One region of the Arthrobacter sp. SLBN-112 genome, then DNA from elsewhere that is predicted to be linked to it. Evidence: riboswitches for the same ligand, from Rfam matches in the RefSeq annotation. Region 1 holds a riboswitch; the other holds the start of a gene.
The links. A riboswitch is a leader RNA that binds a small molecule or an ion and turns the genes downstream of it on or off. The one in region 1 is predicted to bind S-adenosylmethionine.
Positions count from the first base shown of each region.

Region 2: linked by a shared signal. The riboswitch ahead of QF050_RS11450 (aminotransferase class V-fold PLP-dependent enzyme) and the one ahead of QF050_RS00940 (cobalamin-independent methionine synthase II family protein) in region 1 are both predicted to bind S-adenosylmethionine.

Region 1 is NZ_JAUSXY010000001.1:204,214-211,979, forward strand. It holds gene QF050_RS00910 (2-oxoglutarate and iron-dependent oxygenase domain-containing protein) at 1-476, shown strand, start outside; gene QF050_RS00915 (CoA-binding protein) at 473-898, opposite strand; gene QF050_RS00920 (hypothetical protein) at 959-1,876, opposite strand; gene QF050_RS00925 (sigma-70 family RNA polymerase sigma factor) at 1,873-2,424, opposite strand; gene QF050_RS00930 (DUF1508 domain-containing protein) at 2,655-3,053, opposite strand; gene QF050_RS00935 (adenylosuccinate synthase) at 3,313-4,602, opposite strand; SAM riboswitch class I at 4,873-4,977, shown strand; gene QF050_RS00940 (cobalamin-independent methionine synthase II family protein) at 4,990-6,198, shown strand; gene QF050_RS00945 (uracil-DNA glycosylase) at 6,410-7,042, shown strand; gene QF050_RS00950 (DUF3151 domain-containing protein) at 7,131-7,553, opposite strand; gene fbaA (class II fructose-bisphosphate aldolase) at 7,554-7,766, opposite strand, start outside.
Region 2 is NZ_JAUSXY010000001.1:2,432,167-2,439,932, forward strand. It holds gene QF050_RS11430 (trypsin-like peptidase domain-containing protein) at 1-901, shown strand, start outside; gene QF050_RS11435 (hypothetical protein) at 961-1,338, opposite strand; gene QF050_RS11440 (metal-dependent transcriptional regulator) at 1,419-2,123, opposite strand; gene QF050_RS11445 (class I SAM-dependent methyltransferase) at 2,143-2,901, opposite strand; partial or broken gene QF050_RS11450 (aminotransferase class V-fold PLP-dependent enzyme) at 2,998-4,417, opposite strand; SAM riboswitch class IV at 4,455-4,568, opposite strand; gene hisN (histidinol-phosphatase) at 4,710-5,534, opposite strand; gene rsgA (ribosome small subunit-dependent GTPase A) at 5,579-6,694, opposite strand; gene aroA (3-phosphoshikimate 1-carboxyvinyltransferase) at 6,678-7,766, opposite strand, start outside.

The DNA of each region.
Region 1 (7,766 bases):
TGGTGCACTATGTGGGCGGCGTGGTGGAAGCCGCGGGTGACCAGGGCGTGGGCTCGCACGCGGACTACGGCTTCGTAACCCTGTTGCTGCAGGACAATGTGGGGGGACTTGAAGTGCTGCCGCCGGGAACCAGCCGTTGGCTGCCGGTGGAACCGCTGCCGGGCGCGCTGGTGGTGAACCTGGGCGAGATGCTGGAAGTAGCCACCGAGGGGTACCTGGCTGCCACCATCCACCGAGTCCAGGCGCCGCCACCGGGCGTTGACCGCTACTCGGTACCGTTCTTCTGGTCGCCCCGGCTGGACGCGGTGATCCAGCCGGTCCCCCTGGCACCGGAACTGAAGGCCGCGGCACGAGGCATCACTGATGATCCGTCCAATCCCCTGTTGGCGTCCTTCGGCCTGAACATGCTCAAAGGACGCATGCGCGCGCACCCGGATGTCACCGAACGGCATTATCCGGAGCTGATGAAGCGCTAGAGGTTGTACTTCCAGGCCAGTTGCGCCGGGCAGGCGTTCATCACCACGTCCAGGCCTGCTGCCTTGGCGCGTTCCGCCGCGGCTTCGTCGATGACCCCCAGCTGCAGCCAGACGGCTTTGGCGCCCGTGGCAATGGCCTGGTCCACCACGTCACCCACCCGCTGCGAGTTCACAAAGCAGTCCACGACGTCGATGGGCCGCTTTTCCGCAGGTATGTCGGCGAGGGTGCGGTACCCGGTTTCGCCGTGCACGGGTTCGCCGGGCAGGTTGACGGGGATGATTTCCATGCCGAGCTTGTCGCGGATGAACAGCGAGGTATCGTAGGCGGCGCGCCACTCATTGGTGGTCAGGCCCACGATGGCCCAGCGCCCCTGGGTACGCATGAGGCGTTCGATGACTGCGGGATCGTTGGTGTGGCCCATGCGATCAGCCTACGCTGCGCTTTCGGGTCCGTCCGCCCCAGCCAATGTCGGGTTCCCGGTCTATTTCGCCGGGGATTCCGGCTTCCGGCCGCTGCCCTGGCCCGGCGCCTCGACCGCTGGGGCAGGCGCATCACCCGTCCTGGGCGCGGCTGCGCCTGGTCCGCCCTGGCCCGGTGCGGGGGTATCCGCCGCGGTCGCGTCCGGCTTGCCTGCTGCGGGCGTGCCCGTTGGTGCGGTGTCCGCCGCGGGTGCGGCACCGCCGTCGTTCTGGCTCCGGCCCTTCCCGTCCGTCCCGCCTCCCGCGGCAGCGGGCAACGCCGCCCCTGCCGGTCCCGGCACACAGGCTCCCTGGCCGCTGCCGGCGTCGTGCCTGGCGGGTCCGCCGCAGCTTCGCAAGCCGCCGTGGCCGGTCACTCCGGCGGGGTCTTCCAGAAGCCGGGACGACCGGCTTCCGGCATGCGTGGCCGCAGCGGGTGCAACTGACGAAACCGGATCCGGGATGTCCCCGCCGGCGGCAAGCCACGGCGACGTGTCACCGCCCCCAGCGGCCGATGCACTGGCCGACGGCGCACTCCACGGGGGAGTCCAGTCCGCCAGCAATTGCTGCATCGTTCCGCTCCCGGGTGCGGAGGTGCTGGCGGCCACACCGCCAACGCCCAATCCCATCCCGGCCACCAGAACCAGGCCCAGCGCGGTGGGGCGGTGGCGCCGCCGCCGGCGGCGCGTGAGGTCGTCGTCCGGCTGCTCCGGGGATGGAGGATGTTCCACGGCCGGAGGATGTTCCACGGCGTCTCCGTCTCCGGCCGTGCCGGCTGGAGCCAGCAGAGCGGCGAGTTCCGCGCCGGGTGCGGGCGCGGGGAGCGATGCCAGCGCACCAAGTGAGAGCAGCGCGTCGCGGAGGTCCGGGTCGTCACCGCAACCGGCGTCCTGGAGCATGTCGTCGACAAGGGAGACAAGGTTCCCTGATGGTGGCGTCATGGCGCGAGGTACTCCTTCACTGCGGCGAGGTCCCGGAGTTTGAGCAGCGCACGGCGCTGGAGCTGCTTCACGGAGCCGGCGCTCTTATTCATGGCCTCCGCCGTCTCTTCCACGGTCAGGCCTCCCACCAAACGAAGCGAGAGTACTTCGCGCTGGTCTTGGGGCAGTCCGGACAGGAGTCCCCGGACCTCACCGGGCGAGATGTTTTGCAGAGCTTCTTTTTCGGCCGAGGTCTCTTCGCGCTGGTCGAGTTCGGGCTCGAACGGCAGCTTTACCGGGTGACGGCTTTGGCGCCGGTGATCGTCCACCATGCGGGCGTGGGCAACGCTGAAGATGAACGTCCGCAGCCCGGCCTTTCCTCCACGCACGGTGTCCAGGCGGGGCAGGACGGAAAGGAACACTTCCTGCATGGCCGCCTCCGGATCCTCGACGCCACGGGCCGCAAGGTAGCCCAGGACTTGTGATGCGTACGTTTTGTAGACGAGGCTGAGGGCAGCAGGTCCGGGGACGGCGTGGTCCGGGGCCGCATCTGTCTGTGCATCGGTCACTGACGTGGTGCTTTCAATCAAAAAGGGCGTCGGCAAAGGAAGCGTCTCACATGGATCCGGAACGCTGCTCTTACTTTACCCTTCGGTAACCTCGCTGGCCGGTGACCGCCACGGGACGCCGCCCGCGCAGCGGCCTTGCCAAGAGATCAAAAGGGCCGGCCTGGAACGTGATGGGGGACAGGTTCCAGACCGGCACTTCATAGGGGTAATCGCTGCGGACCCCGGAAGGGTTACGCCCGCCCAAAAGTTTTTTTGAATTTTTTTCGGCCGGTCCTCAGCGGGCTGCCGTCCTGCTCCAACGCGGCGCCGTGGCCTGCCTCCGCGGCGCCTTCGCCAGTGCGTAGGCGTGCAGCCTCACCAGGCAGCCGCTGGTCATCGCAAGCGGGCACGACGACGGCGGGGAGCTCGTCTGGAACAGCGTTGGCGGCGGGACGGGACTCTCCCCCGGTGGGGCTGAGATCGGTCACCAGGCCTGTCCCGGCACATTCACGCACTGCTGCGATACCCGCAGCTACCGCAGCTTTGTCCTCGAACCCTTGCGAGACAGCCATGACCGACCCGTCGGGCCCCAGCAGCCGGAACCTGTAGAGCATCTCCGGATCAAGAAAAACTTCGAAGTTTCCTGCCACGGCATGTCCTTCCGGTCTGGTGTCTTCAACCGGCGACGGCTCTCTGCGGGGTGCATCCCTGCACCGCCAAAAAGCATGTTGGAACCGTCCGCTGATCAGTTCAAATGGTGTTAACGAGTCTGGCTGCGGCGCCTGCAGGCCTACAAGCCCTGTCGCGTTAAGCCTGTGTAAATTACTGCCCACGCCGGCAAACGCCAGCGGCGGCCCACCTGCAAAAGGTGGGCCGCCGCCGTCGTCTGCCGTGTTCCGGACCAACGTGTCAGTCGTTGATGAGGTCGTTCACCACGATGGTCTGGTCCCGGTCCGGGCCAACGCCAATAGCGGAGAACCGGGTTCCGGACAGCTTCTCCAGCGCCAGCACGTAGTTCCTGGCGTTTTCCGGGAGGTCCGCGAGGGTGCGGGCAGCGGTGATGTCCTCGGTCCAGCCGTCGAAGTACTCGAAGATGGGCTTGGCGTGGTGGAATTCGGTCTGCGTCATGGGCATCTCGTCGTGGCGGACGCCGTCAACGTCGTAGGCCACGCACACAGGGATCTGTTCGATGCCGGTCAGTACGTCCAGCTTGGTCACGAAGTAGTCCGTGAAGCCGTTCACGCGGGACGCATGGCGGGCCAGGACGGCGTCGTACCAGCCGCAGCGGCGCGGGCGCCCGGTGTTGACGCCGAACTCACCGCCGGTTTTCTGCAGGTACATGCCCATCTCGTCGAAGAGTTCGGTGGGGAACGGGCCCGCACCCACGCGGGTGGTGTAGGCCTTGATGATGCCGATGGAGCGGGAGATCCGGGTGGGACCGATGCCGGAGCCCACTGATGCGCCGCCCGCGGTCGGGTTCGAGGAGGTCACGAACGGGTAGGTTCCGTGGTCGACGTCCAGGAACGTGGCCTGGCCGCCTTCCATCAGGACTACCTTGCCCTCATCCAGGGCGGTGTTCAGGACCAGCGTGCTGTCGATGACCAGCGGGCGGAGGCGGTCGGCAAAGGACAGGAAGTACTCAACGATCTCGTCCACCACAACACCGCGGCGGTTGTAGACCTTGACCAGGAGTTCGTTCTTCTGGCGCAGCGAGCCTTCCACCTTCTGGCGAAGGATGGACTCGTCGAAGACGTCCTGGACACGGATGCCCAGCCGGGCCACCTTGTCCATGTAGGCGGGGCCAATGCCGCGGCCGGTGGTTCCGATGGCGCGGCTGCCGAGGAAGCGTTCGGTCACTTTGTCCAGCACCTGGTGGTACGGGGCCACCAGGTGGGCGTTGGCGGATACGCGCAGCCGCGAGGTATCGGCGCCGCGGGCCTGGAGTCCCTCGATCTCCTGGAAAAGGGCTTCGAGGTTCACCACGCAGCCATTGCCGATGATGGGGACCGCGTTGGGGCTGAGAATGCCTGCCGGCAGCAGTTTGAGTTCGTACTTTTCACCGCCTACGACGACGGTGTGCCCGGCGTTGTTGCCGCCGTTGGGCTTGACGACGTAATCAACACGGCCGCCCAGAAGGTCGGTGGCCTTGCCTTTTCCTTCGTCGCCCCACTGGGCTCCTACGATCACAATTGCTGGCATGGGATCCTCCCCCATTCGTTCGGGCTGCCCGGGTCCGGCCGCGGGGAGCGGACCTGCGCAGCGCCGTTCATGAGAATGCCCCGAACAGACCGGCCTTCGCCGGACCGCAAGGCGGCGCAGCGACGCAAGAGTTCCGGGGCTCTTACCACCCAAGTTTAGCGGATCAGGCACTTTGTCCACTCGATGGGCCCGCCGCGGCCCCGCAATGGCGGTCCGCCACATTCTGAACCGCATTTGCCCCTGACCACGCTCCTGGATTTAAGTGGGAGTGGACCATCCGGAGCGGCTGAGAGACCTGGCTCAATGACGCCGCAGCAACCACGGCCCGGCAGGAAAGCTGCCGGCCGAAGGTGCTACTGCCAGGACCGATGGAAGGAAGATTCCAGCATGCCCCTGAACACCGACCACATTCGCGCCACCCACGCCGGGTCCTTGCCCCGCACCCCTGAACTCATCGCGGCCAACACCGCAAAAGAATCCGACGGCATCACTCCGGCGTTCCTGGAGCTCCTGGAGAACTCCGTTGTGGACGTGGTCCAGCGCCAGAAGGACCTGGGAGTCGACATCCCCAACGACGGCGAGTACGGGCACACGATGTCCAACTCCGTTGATTACGGGGCCTGGTGGAACTACTCCTTTGCCCGGCTCGGCGGCCTGGAGCCAACCAACGTGGACCGCTGGGCAGAAGCCGATGTCCGGCGTTCCTCCCCCGGAAACGTTGTCCTGACGTCATTCCCCGACCGGCGCGACCGGCAGGCGTTCAATGAGGCATACAACGACCCCTCCTCAGGGATCCTGGCGCACCGGAAGAGCGTGTCCCAGCCCAAGATCGCCGGGCCCCTGACCTACACCGGCCATGACCTGGTGGCCTCGGACATCAAGAACCTGAAGACCGGGCTCGCCGCGGCCGGCCTCGCTGAGGGATTCGTGGCCTCGCTCTCCCCCGGTTCCTGCGCCCGCGTAGCCAACGAGTACTACAAGAGCGATGAGGAACTTGTCTACGCCTGCGCCGATGCCATGCGCGAGGAATACAAGGCCATCATCGACGCCGGCCTGACGGTCCAGCTCGACGATCCGTCCCTGGCCGAAAGCTGGGACCAGATCAACCCGGAGCCGTCCCTGGAGGACTACCTGAAGTTCATCCAGCTGCGTGTGGAGGCCACCAACTGGGCGTTGCGGGACCTCCCGCAGGAACAGATCCGCTTGCACGTTTGCTGGGGCTCCTGGCACGGCCCGCACACCACGGACATCCCGCTCGCTGACATCATCGGCTCCGTACTTCAGGTCAATGCCGGCGCGTACTCCTTCGAGGCCGCCAATGTCCGGCACGAACACGAATGGCGGGTATGGGAAGAGACCACACTTCCCGAGGGCAAAGTGATCATCCCCGGCGTCGTCTCGCACGCCACCAATGTGGTGGAGCACCCGGACGTGGTGGCGGACCGCATTGTCCGTTTTGCCGAGCTGGTGGGCCGGGAAAGCGTCATCGCATCGACCGACTGCGGCCTGGGCGGCAGGGTGCACCCGCAGATCGCGTACGCCAAACTGGAGGCTCTTGGCGAGGGTGCTCGCCGCGCCACGAAGCGCCTCTGGTAGCTTTCCTCCCGTTCCGGACACGACCGCCGGTCCAATGCGCCACGAATGAGGTGCGCTGGACCGGCGTTTCGTTTCCCCGGGCTTGGTAAACTTACAGAGGCCGACCCGGAATCGGCCCACCCCAACTAACCACCGTTGATGAGCCGCGCCGGCGTGCGCCCATTTTCACCGGTGGACGCAACATCAATCCCCGCAGGAGAACCAGCCCTTCATGACCGCACTGGCCCCCGAAACATTCCACGAACAGCTCATGAGCCGCCGCTACGAAGACAGCGTTGCCGCTGTCAACGAGCTGTGTGATTCCCTGCAGGAAGCAAAGCCCGGAACCGTGGTGCCCTACGTGGACCCAATGCACGATGTTGAGGAATGCCGCATCATCAGCCTGTACTCCAACATTGGCGAGATGGACCCGTCCGGTTTCATCACCGCCGGTGACCAGGACGCCGCTACCCGCATGCTCGGCATCCAGTGGAAGCTGGGCCTGCGCCCGGAATTCGTGATGCCCTGGAACGTGCACCCGTGGCACGTCCCAGGCGTTGCCAACGGCAAATTCACCCCGGACCAGGTGCAGGCAGGTTTGAAGCCGCTGCTGAAGTTCCTGGCCCTCGTCCCGCGCGCCTCGGTGATCGTGGCGCACGGCACCGAGGCCAACCGCCTGGCAAACCTGCTGCTGAAGACCGAAGTCCCCTTGCTGTGGCGCCGCGGCCTGAAGACCTACAAGGTCCGTTCCCTGAGCGGACGCGCCTTCGCAGGCTCCCCGGCGCGCCAGGAGGAGTTCCTGGAGGACATGCGGACGGCCTACGCGGACGCCATGGCACGCACGGGCATCGCGAACGTGGCATAGCCAACAGCTTCAAACAGACGACGGCGGGTTGTCACCTTTCCAAAGAAAGGTGACCACCCGCCGTCGGGCGTTTAAAGCCTGGGAATCTTTAGGTGCCCTCGATGGCTGCTTTGGCTGCGGGATCGGAGTCGTTCAGGAACTTTTCGATCCGTTCCGGCTCGTCAGCTTCCCCGATAGCCGATGAGGCCCTGCCCAGGGAGTAGAGCGCCCGCAGGAACCCGCGGTTTGGCTCGTGCTCCCACGGGATGGGACCGACGCCGCGCCAGCCGTTGCGGCGCAGCGCGTCCAGCCCGCGGTGATAGCCCACCCGGGCGTAGGCGTAGGAGTCGATGGTGCGGCCCTCGGTCCACGCCTCCTCAGCCAGGATCGCCCACAGCAGCGAAGACGTGGGGTGCTTCTCCACCAGGTCCAGGGCCTCCTGGCCGTTCTCCAGCTGCCCGTTCACCTCGGTTTCGGCAGGCAGGAGTGTGGGCTCCGGCCCCATCAGGTTCCTGCGGAACTCATCCGACATTTAGAACGTCTTTCCGGCCGAACCGAGCTGCTTGGTGGCTTCCACCACGCGGGCCGCCAGGCCGGCTTCGGCGGAGGCGCCCCAGACGCGGGGGTCGTAGGTCTTCTTGTTGCCGACCTCGCCGTCGACCTTCAGGACGCCGTCGTAGTTCTTGAACATGTGGTCCGCCACCGGACGCGTGTAGGCGTACTGGGTGTCGGTGTCGATGTTCAT
Region 2 (7,766 bases), 2.2 Mb from region 1:
CGCCGTTACGCCCCATGTGGCGGCTATCGAAATGACTGCGCAGCGCCGCAACGGGCGGGCCAGGGTGGGGGCCGGCTCCGCGGTGCTCTTCACCGAAGACGGCTACCTGCTCACGAATTCCCACGTGGTGGCCGGAACGCACCGGGGATTTGCCGTCTTCGGCGACGGCAGCAGGATGGAGTTGGAACTGGTGGGCGCGGACCCGTTATCCGACCTCGCAGTGGTCCACGGTTCGCGGCCCAAGGTCCCGCCCGCTCAGTTCGGTGCGGCCGAATCCCTCCGGGTGGGACAACTGGTGGTGGCGGTCGGGAACCCGCTGGGGCTGGCCGGCTCAGTGACCGCCGGTGTGGTCAGCGGCCTGGGCAGGGCCATTCCGGTCTGGTCCGGGGGCAACAGGCGCGTCATCGAAGACGTCATCCAAACGGATGCAGCCTTGAACCCCGGCAATTCGGGCGGAGCACTGGCAGACACGCACTCCAGGATCGTTGGCATTAATACGGCAGTGGCGGGAGCAGGGCTCGGGCTGGCAATCCCCATCAACGCCACCACGCGCCGGATCATCGCTGCGCTGCTTGCGGACGGGAGGGTGCGCCGTGCCTACCTGGGTTTGGTGAGCACGCCCATCCAGCTCACTCCCAGTGCCGTCATCCGCACCGGGCTGCGCGAAGGGCTCCGCGTCGTGGAGGTGCTGCCCGCTTCTCCGGCGGACAAGGCAGGGCTGGCGGCCGGGGACGTCCTGTTGACGGCGGGCGGCCGTCCTGTCAGCAATGCCGAGAGCCTGCAGCGGCTCCTCTTCGCCGACGCCATCGGCCAACCGCTCGACGTCGCCGTGCTGCGTGACGGTGCCGAAGTGCACCTCACCGCCGTTCCGGAGGAAATGACGGGCAACGGAAACCCGTAGGAGCTGGAGCCGCCGCGTCCCTTCCGGAAGCGTCCCTTCCCGAAGCCTGTCTGGAAGCCCTACACTCCGCGGGCCGGCGCCTCGACGTCCGCGATGCCTGTGAAACGCGTCCCCACGCCGTCGTACTCGCCCCGGACCCAGCCCGGTCGGACCGGCGGTATTTCTTCCGGCGAATGGTGCTCGCACACCACATAGGTGAAGTCCGGCCACCACTTCTTGGGCCGTGCCGCCTCCTCGTACCCGCAGACGGCGCACTCCAGATGGACCCACACCGGCCGCTTGCCTGTCCGGTTGGCACGTGACTGCACCAGCCACGGCGGAGGATTGTCCAGGATGCCGCGGAGCTCGGCCTCGGGCATCCACTTTGGCAGGCCATGGCGCTGTGCCATTTCAAGGGGTACGTCCAGTGCTATTGCGGCGTCACGTCTGCTGATCATCACAGTCCACCATACGGGAGCCGGCCAAATCGGGCCCATTGCAAAAGCGTGTCAGCCGGCCATCCCGGCAACGCCGCTGGTCAGGGCAGGCCCAGGATGCAGCCGGGGTGCGGGGCATCGCTGGAAACCCACAGCGCCGACGCGATTTCATCGGCGAGGTCGTACTCGCGCGAGTCGCCGATCCGCACCACCAGGGCGCCGCCGAAGGGCCGCCGTCCCAGCACTTCCACGCCGGCATCAAGCTCGATGTCCTGTGAGGCGAGGTACCGCAGCAGCTCAGGGTTGTCGTCACTGATCCGGGTGATCCTGCCGGTATGGCCCTCGTCCAGTTCCGCGAGGAGATGGGCGCGCGGCATCAGCACCTGGCCGTCCGCCGTGGGAATGGGATCGCCGTGCGGATCCCGGCTGGGGTCGCCGAGCTTGGCAGCGACGCGCTCTATGAACGTGTCCGATACCGCGTGTTCCAGTTGTTCAGCCTCATCGTGCACTTCGTCCCAGCTGTAGCCAAGGCGCTGCACAAGGTAGGTTTCGATCAGCCGGTGGCGCCGTACCATTGCCAGGGCAAGCCGCAGTCCGGCATCGGTCAGGGTCACCGCGCTGTACGGTTTGTGGTCCACCAGGCCCTGGTCCTTGAGCTTGCGGACCATCTCGGAAACCGAAGAATTCGCCACTCCGAGCCGCTGGGCCAGTTGGGAGGACGTGATGGGCTTGTCCTGCCATTCAGTGAATGAATAGATGACCTTGACGTAGTCCTCGATGGAGGAGGATGTCGGGCTGGTCTTCACGCGTCCAAGCCTACCGGCTTCATGCCTTCACGGCGCGCCACGCCAAGGTGAGGTAGGGAAGCTCGAGTTCCTGGTCCTGACCGTAGGCCAGATGTTCGTGCAGGTACCAGTCCAGGTTCGCCAGGACCTTGGCGCGGGTCGCCTCGCCGGCCCGGAGGTAGTAGCTTCGCGACTTGGTGAGTTCCATCAGGTCTGTGGTGGTTACCCGGTCCTGCCAGTGGGTTACCTGGCTTTCGAGCCCGGCGAATTCGGGTCCCACCACCGGCCTGTGGCCCGGGCGGTAGACATCGCCGGCGTGCATGATCCTGGAGAGCCTGTGCACCCACGGCACCGAGGTATCCAGTTGGTTCCAGATGAGGCCGAGTGTTCCGTGCGGACGCAGGACGCGGGCAAGTTCGGTGCTCGCGGCCAACGGGTCGCACCAGTGCCAGGCCTGGGCCACGGTGACGACGTCGAAGCGGGCGGCGGGCAGGCCCGTCGCCTCCGCGGTCCCGGTCACAGCCGTGGCAGCGGGGCAGTGCGCCGCCAGTTGGTTGAGCATGTCCGCGGAGGGGTCGACGGCGGTTACCTCCAGGCCCAGGTCCAGCAGCAAGGCAGTGAACTTTCCGGTACCGGCGCCGACGTCGAGGGCGTCCCGGGCGTGGGCCGGTACCAGCCATCGGGCTGAGTCCTCGGGGTATCCAGGCCTGACGCGCTGGTAGTGCCTCCCGCCATCCTGGAAACTCTGGCCAAGTTCCCGCCGGCGACCATGATCAAGCTTGGGGCCACCCCGAACCACGCGTGGACTCCTTCGATTCCGCCTGTTGATGTCCCTCGAATTTACCGCACGCCCGGCCAAAGGCCGTGCACACGACCAGGAACGGAAGGCTTTGGGTTAGTCGTCGATGCAGGGGGCGGCGCCGGCCGTACCCGGTGTATTGGGGGCCCAGTGCGGGTAGGTGCGGGAATCGTTGGCGGGCACCCAGCGGCCTGCGTCCACCACGTAGTCCCAGCCCAGTCCGCCGCCGCGCAGCGCGCGGATGCCGGCCAGGAGGCGTTCGGCGTCCTCCAGCCGGGATCCGACGCCGAAACTCGCCCGGAGGGATCCGTTCGGCAGGCCCAGGCGCTTCAGCAGCGGGTGGGCGCAGAAACGTCCGTCACGCAGGCCCACGCCGTGCTCCGCCGAAAGGTAGGCGGCCACCAGCCCGGCGTCGTAGCCTGCAACCGAGAAATTGACCACACCGATGGTGTCCGTTTCCGGATTGGTGTCCTTGAAGATTCTGGTGGACCGTCACGCCGTCGATGCCCTGCAGGCCCTCCACCAGGAACGAGCGGATGGCCGATTCGTGGGCATGCCACCGGGACTGGTCCAGTTCGGCGATCACCTGGGTGGCGCGCGCCAGGGTGGCTGCGCCAAGCACATTGGGTGAGCCGCCCTCGTGGCGGGCCGGGCCGGTGGCCCAGCTGACGCCGTCGAGCCTTGCTTCCTTCACGGCGCCGCCGCCGGCAAGGTGGGGGACACCGGCGTCCAGCCAGTCCGGACGTCCCACCAGGACGCCTGCGCCGAACGGTGCGTAGAGCTTATGGCCGGAGAACGCAAGGTAATCGACGTCGTCCGTGCTGATGTCCACCCGCCGGTGCGGCGCAAGCTGGGCGGCGTCTACCACAATCCGTGCGCCGTGCTGGTGCGCCAGTGCGGCCAATGCCCGGATGGGGAGGATCTCGCCGGTGACGTTGGAGGCGCCGGTGACGGCCAGCAGGCTGACCCCGCCCTGCTCCAGTTCAGCGCGGACGGCCTCCAGCGTGCCGCTGATGGTGTCCGCGGCGACGATGCTGCGGTGCGGGACGCCCTGCCACGGCAGGAGGTTGGCGTGGTGTTCGATGTCCAGGTACAGGACATCTCCGGCGGGGCGGCCGTCGGCCAACGGCAGGCAGCCGGCCAGCAGGTTCAGCGAGTCGGTGGTGTTGCGGGTGAAGATGACCGAATCATCGGGTCGACCTCCTACGAACTCGCGGACAATGCTGCGTGCGTTTTCATACACCGAGGTGCTGATCTGGGATGCATACCCGGCGCCGCGGTGGACACTCGCGTAGTAGGGGAGGATCTCGTTCAGGTACGCGGACACCACGGACAGTGCCGGGGCGGAGGCGCCGTAGTCGAGGTTTGCGTAGCGGACGTGGCCGCCGGAAATCAGGGGCGCCTGGATTTCGGCGCCGGTGACCGCGGCGAGGGGTCGGCCGGCAATGACCTGGCGCGGATCCGGCGCGGCTGCGTTGGCGATGGCGGACTGGGGGGAGACGGTGGCAGTTGTCACAGAGACCTCACTTGGATACAGGACTCCGGCATGGTGGAATCCGCGCTTGCCGTATCCGCTCCGGACCGGCCTGGTCGTCACCCGGGGCACCCCACCGCGAATGGAGGGTTGCCGGCCAGCAAACCGGGGTTTTGCGCTGGCACTCGTGACCTGGATAAAAGCGTAGAACATGGGGTGGCCAGGACTAAAGCCGCGGCAATTGTTAAGGCCTTTGTTACGTCCTGCCGAAGAAACGGCCGCGGACGCCCCCGAAAGGAGGCGTCCGGCGTCGTATTATTCGATTCTTCCGCGGTCAGGGAGCCTGCTGCAGGAGGTCGTCGAGTTCCGGGTTCAGTCGGTGCAGCACCTCTGAGTGCAGGATCGAGTTCGTGGCCAGGGCATTGCCGCCGAACGGGCCGTCCTCGCCTTCGAGGGAGGTGAAGCGGCCGCCGGCCTCCACCACGATCGGCACCAGGGCAGCCATGTCGTACAAGTTCAGTTCGGGTTCGCAGGCGATGTCCACCGAGCCTTCGGCCACCATGCAGTAGGACCAGAAGTCCCCGTACGCCCGGGTCCGCCAGACGTCCTCCGTCAGGCCCAGGAATTCGTCAAGGTTTCCGCGTTCCTTCCAGCCGCCCAGGCTGGAGTAGGAGAGGGAGGCGTCGGACAGGTTGGAGACGTTGGAGACCCGGAGCCGGGTGGCGGCGGCCAGGGACCTGCCCATGTAGGCGCCCATGCCTTTGGCCGCCCACCAGCGCTTGCCCAGGGCCGGTGCGCTGACGACGCCCACCACGGGCTCGCCCTCGTCCACCAGGGCGATCAGCGTGGCCCACACCGGGACGCCGCGGACGAAGTTCTTGGTCCCGTCGATGGGATCGATGATCCAGCGCCGCGAGCCGTGGCCGGTGCTGCCGAATTCCTCGCCCAGGACTGCATCGCGGGGCCGGGAGCGGGAGAGCTGGCCGCGGATGGCCTCCTCGGCCGCCTTGTCGGCGTCGGTGACCGGCGTCAGGTCCGGCTTGGTCTCGACGTGGAGGTCCAGGGCCTTGAAGCGGCTCATCGTCTGGTCATCCACGGAGTCGGCCAGGACATGGGCCAGGCGCAGGTCATCGTTGTAACTCGAAGCGGGTTGGATCATGGTTCCAAACTACCGTCTGCGTGCGTTTCTGCCGGGAGAACGCGTCAGTTGACGCTGCCGAGCTCCTTGGTTTCCTGTGCTTCCATCCTCGGGTCCGCGCCGAGCAGCCTCCTTAGGGACGCCAGCCGGGCCGGTCCCGTGGGACCGGCGTGCCCGCCGTTCACCCAATCATCCAGTCCGCAGTTAACCGCCGTTGCCGTGTGTTTGCAGCCGCGCTCGCAGTTTTCGATGCCGGGGGAGAGGTCCGGGAATGAGCGCAGGATCCTGTCCGGATCCACGTGTGCAAGGCCAAAGGAACGGATACCGGGGGTGTCAATGATCCAGCTGCCGGGCGGCGCGTCCGCCAGCCGCAGCGCCAGCGCCGAGGACGACGTGTGCCGGCCGCGCCCGGTGACCGCGTTCACCCCGCCGGTGGCCCGCTCCGCACCCGTCAACGCGTTGACCATGGTGGACTTGCCGACGCCGGAGTGCCCGAGCATGACAGTGACCGTGCCGTCCAGGTGGGCGCGGAGGGCTGCCACCGCGGCGCTGTCCAGCCGGGCGGAGAGGCCGTCGTCGGACCGTGCGTCGATCCCCGAAGCCTGTGCGTCCGCGGTCTTGCTGATGATCACCGGGAAGTCCAGGTGCGTGTAGTTGGAGAGCAGCTCCGCCGGGTCCTTGACGTCGGCCTTGGTCACCAGCAGGATCGGCTCGATCCCGGCGTCGTAGGCCGCCACCAGGGCGCGGTCGATGAACCCGGTGCGTGGCTCGGGGTTGGCTGCTGCCACCACGATCACCAGTTGGTCGGCGTTCGCGACGACGGCCCGCTCTATGGGATCCGTGTCGTCGGCGCTGCGGCGAAGGAGGGTGCGGCGGTCCTGGATCTTCACCAGTCGTGCCAGCGTGTCCGGGGCTCCGGAGACGTCGCCCACCAGGGAGACGAAGTCGCCTGCCACGACAGGATTGCGGCGAAGCTCGCGGGCCCGTGCAGCGATGACCACGCGCTCATTCTCCGAGTCCTCGCCCACCACCGCGGTGTACCGGCCACGGTCCACCGTGATGATGCGGCCGGTCACGGCGTCGTCGTGGCTGGGACGGTCTTTGGTGCGCGGCCTGGAGCCTTTCTTGCTGGGGCGGATCCGGACGTCCGATTCGTCCCAGGAATCAGTGCTCCGCGCCACTGCCGCGCCCTTCCGGTCCGGCTGCGGACGTGCCTTCCTGGGCGAGCATGCCTGCCCAAAGCTGCGGAAAATCGGGCATGGTCTTGGCGGTAGTGGCAATGTCCTCCACTTGGACGCCCTGCACCGCCAGGCCCAGGATTGCACCGGCCGTGGCCATGCGGTGGTCCGCGTAGCTGTGCACGACGCCGGCGTGCAGCCGGGCGGGGCGGATGAGCAGTCCGTCGGGGGTTTCCTCGGCGTCACCGCCAAGCCGGTTGATCTCCGCCACCAGCGCGGCGAGCCTGTCTGTTTCGTGTCCGCGCAGGTGCGCGATCCCGGTGAGCCGGGAGGGTCCCGCAGCCAAGGCGCACAGCGCAGCGACAGTCGGGGCGAGCTCGCTGGTGTCCGCGAAGTCGCCGCCCTTGATCTCCGGGCCGCCGGTGACGGTCAGGACGCCGCCGGCCAGCGTCACGGTGGCGCCCATGCTGGTGAGGATGCTGCGCCACAGGTCGCCCACCTGCTGGGTTTCCGCCGGCCAGTTGGGGATCCGGACTGTTCCCCGCGAGGCCAGGGCCGCCGCAAGGAAGGGGCCCGCATTGGACAGGTCCTGTTCGATCCGCTGGTCGAAGGCGCGGATGGGTCCGGGCGCCACCACCCAGTGGTTGGGCACGGAGTCGTCCACTGACACGCCTGCGCCGCGCAGGACTGCGACCGTCATGTTGATGTGGTCCAGGCTGGGGACCGGTTTGCCGACGTGCTCAAGGTGCAGGCCGTCGTCGAACCTTGCCCCCACGAGCAGGAGCGCGGAGACAAACTGGGACGAAGCGCTGGCGTCGATCACCAGGTGGCCGCCGCGGACTGAGCCCGTGCCCTCCACGACGAACGGGAGGGAGGACGGGTCGGTGCCGTCTTCGGCTGAGACAACGACGCCCAGGGCCTTGAGGGCCTCGATGATGGTCCCCATGGGACGCTTACGGGCGTGCGGGTCGCCGTCGAACACGCTGGCGCCGTTGCGGAGCGCTGCGAGCGGCGGGACGAACCGCATGACCGTGCCTGCCAGCCCGCAGTCGATCCTGGTCAGCGTTGCCGGCGC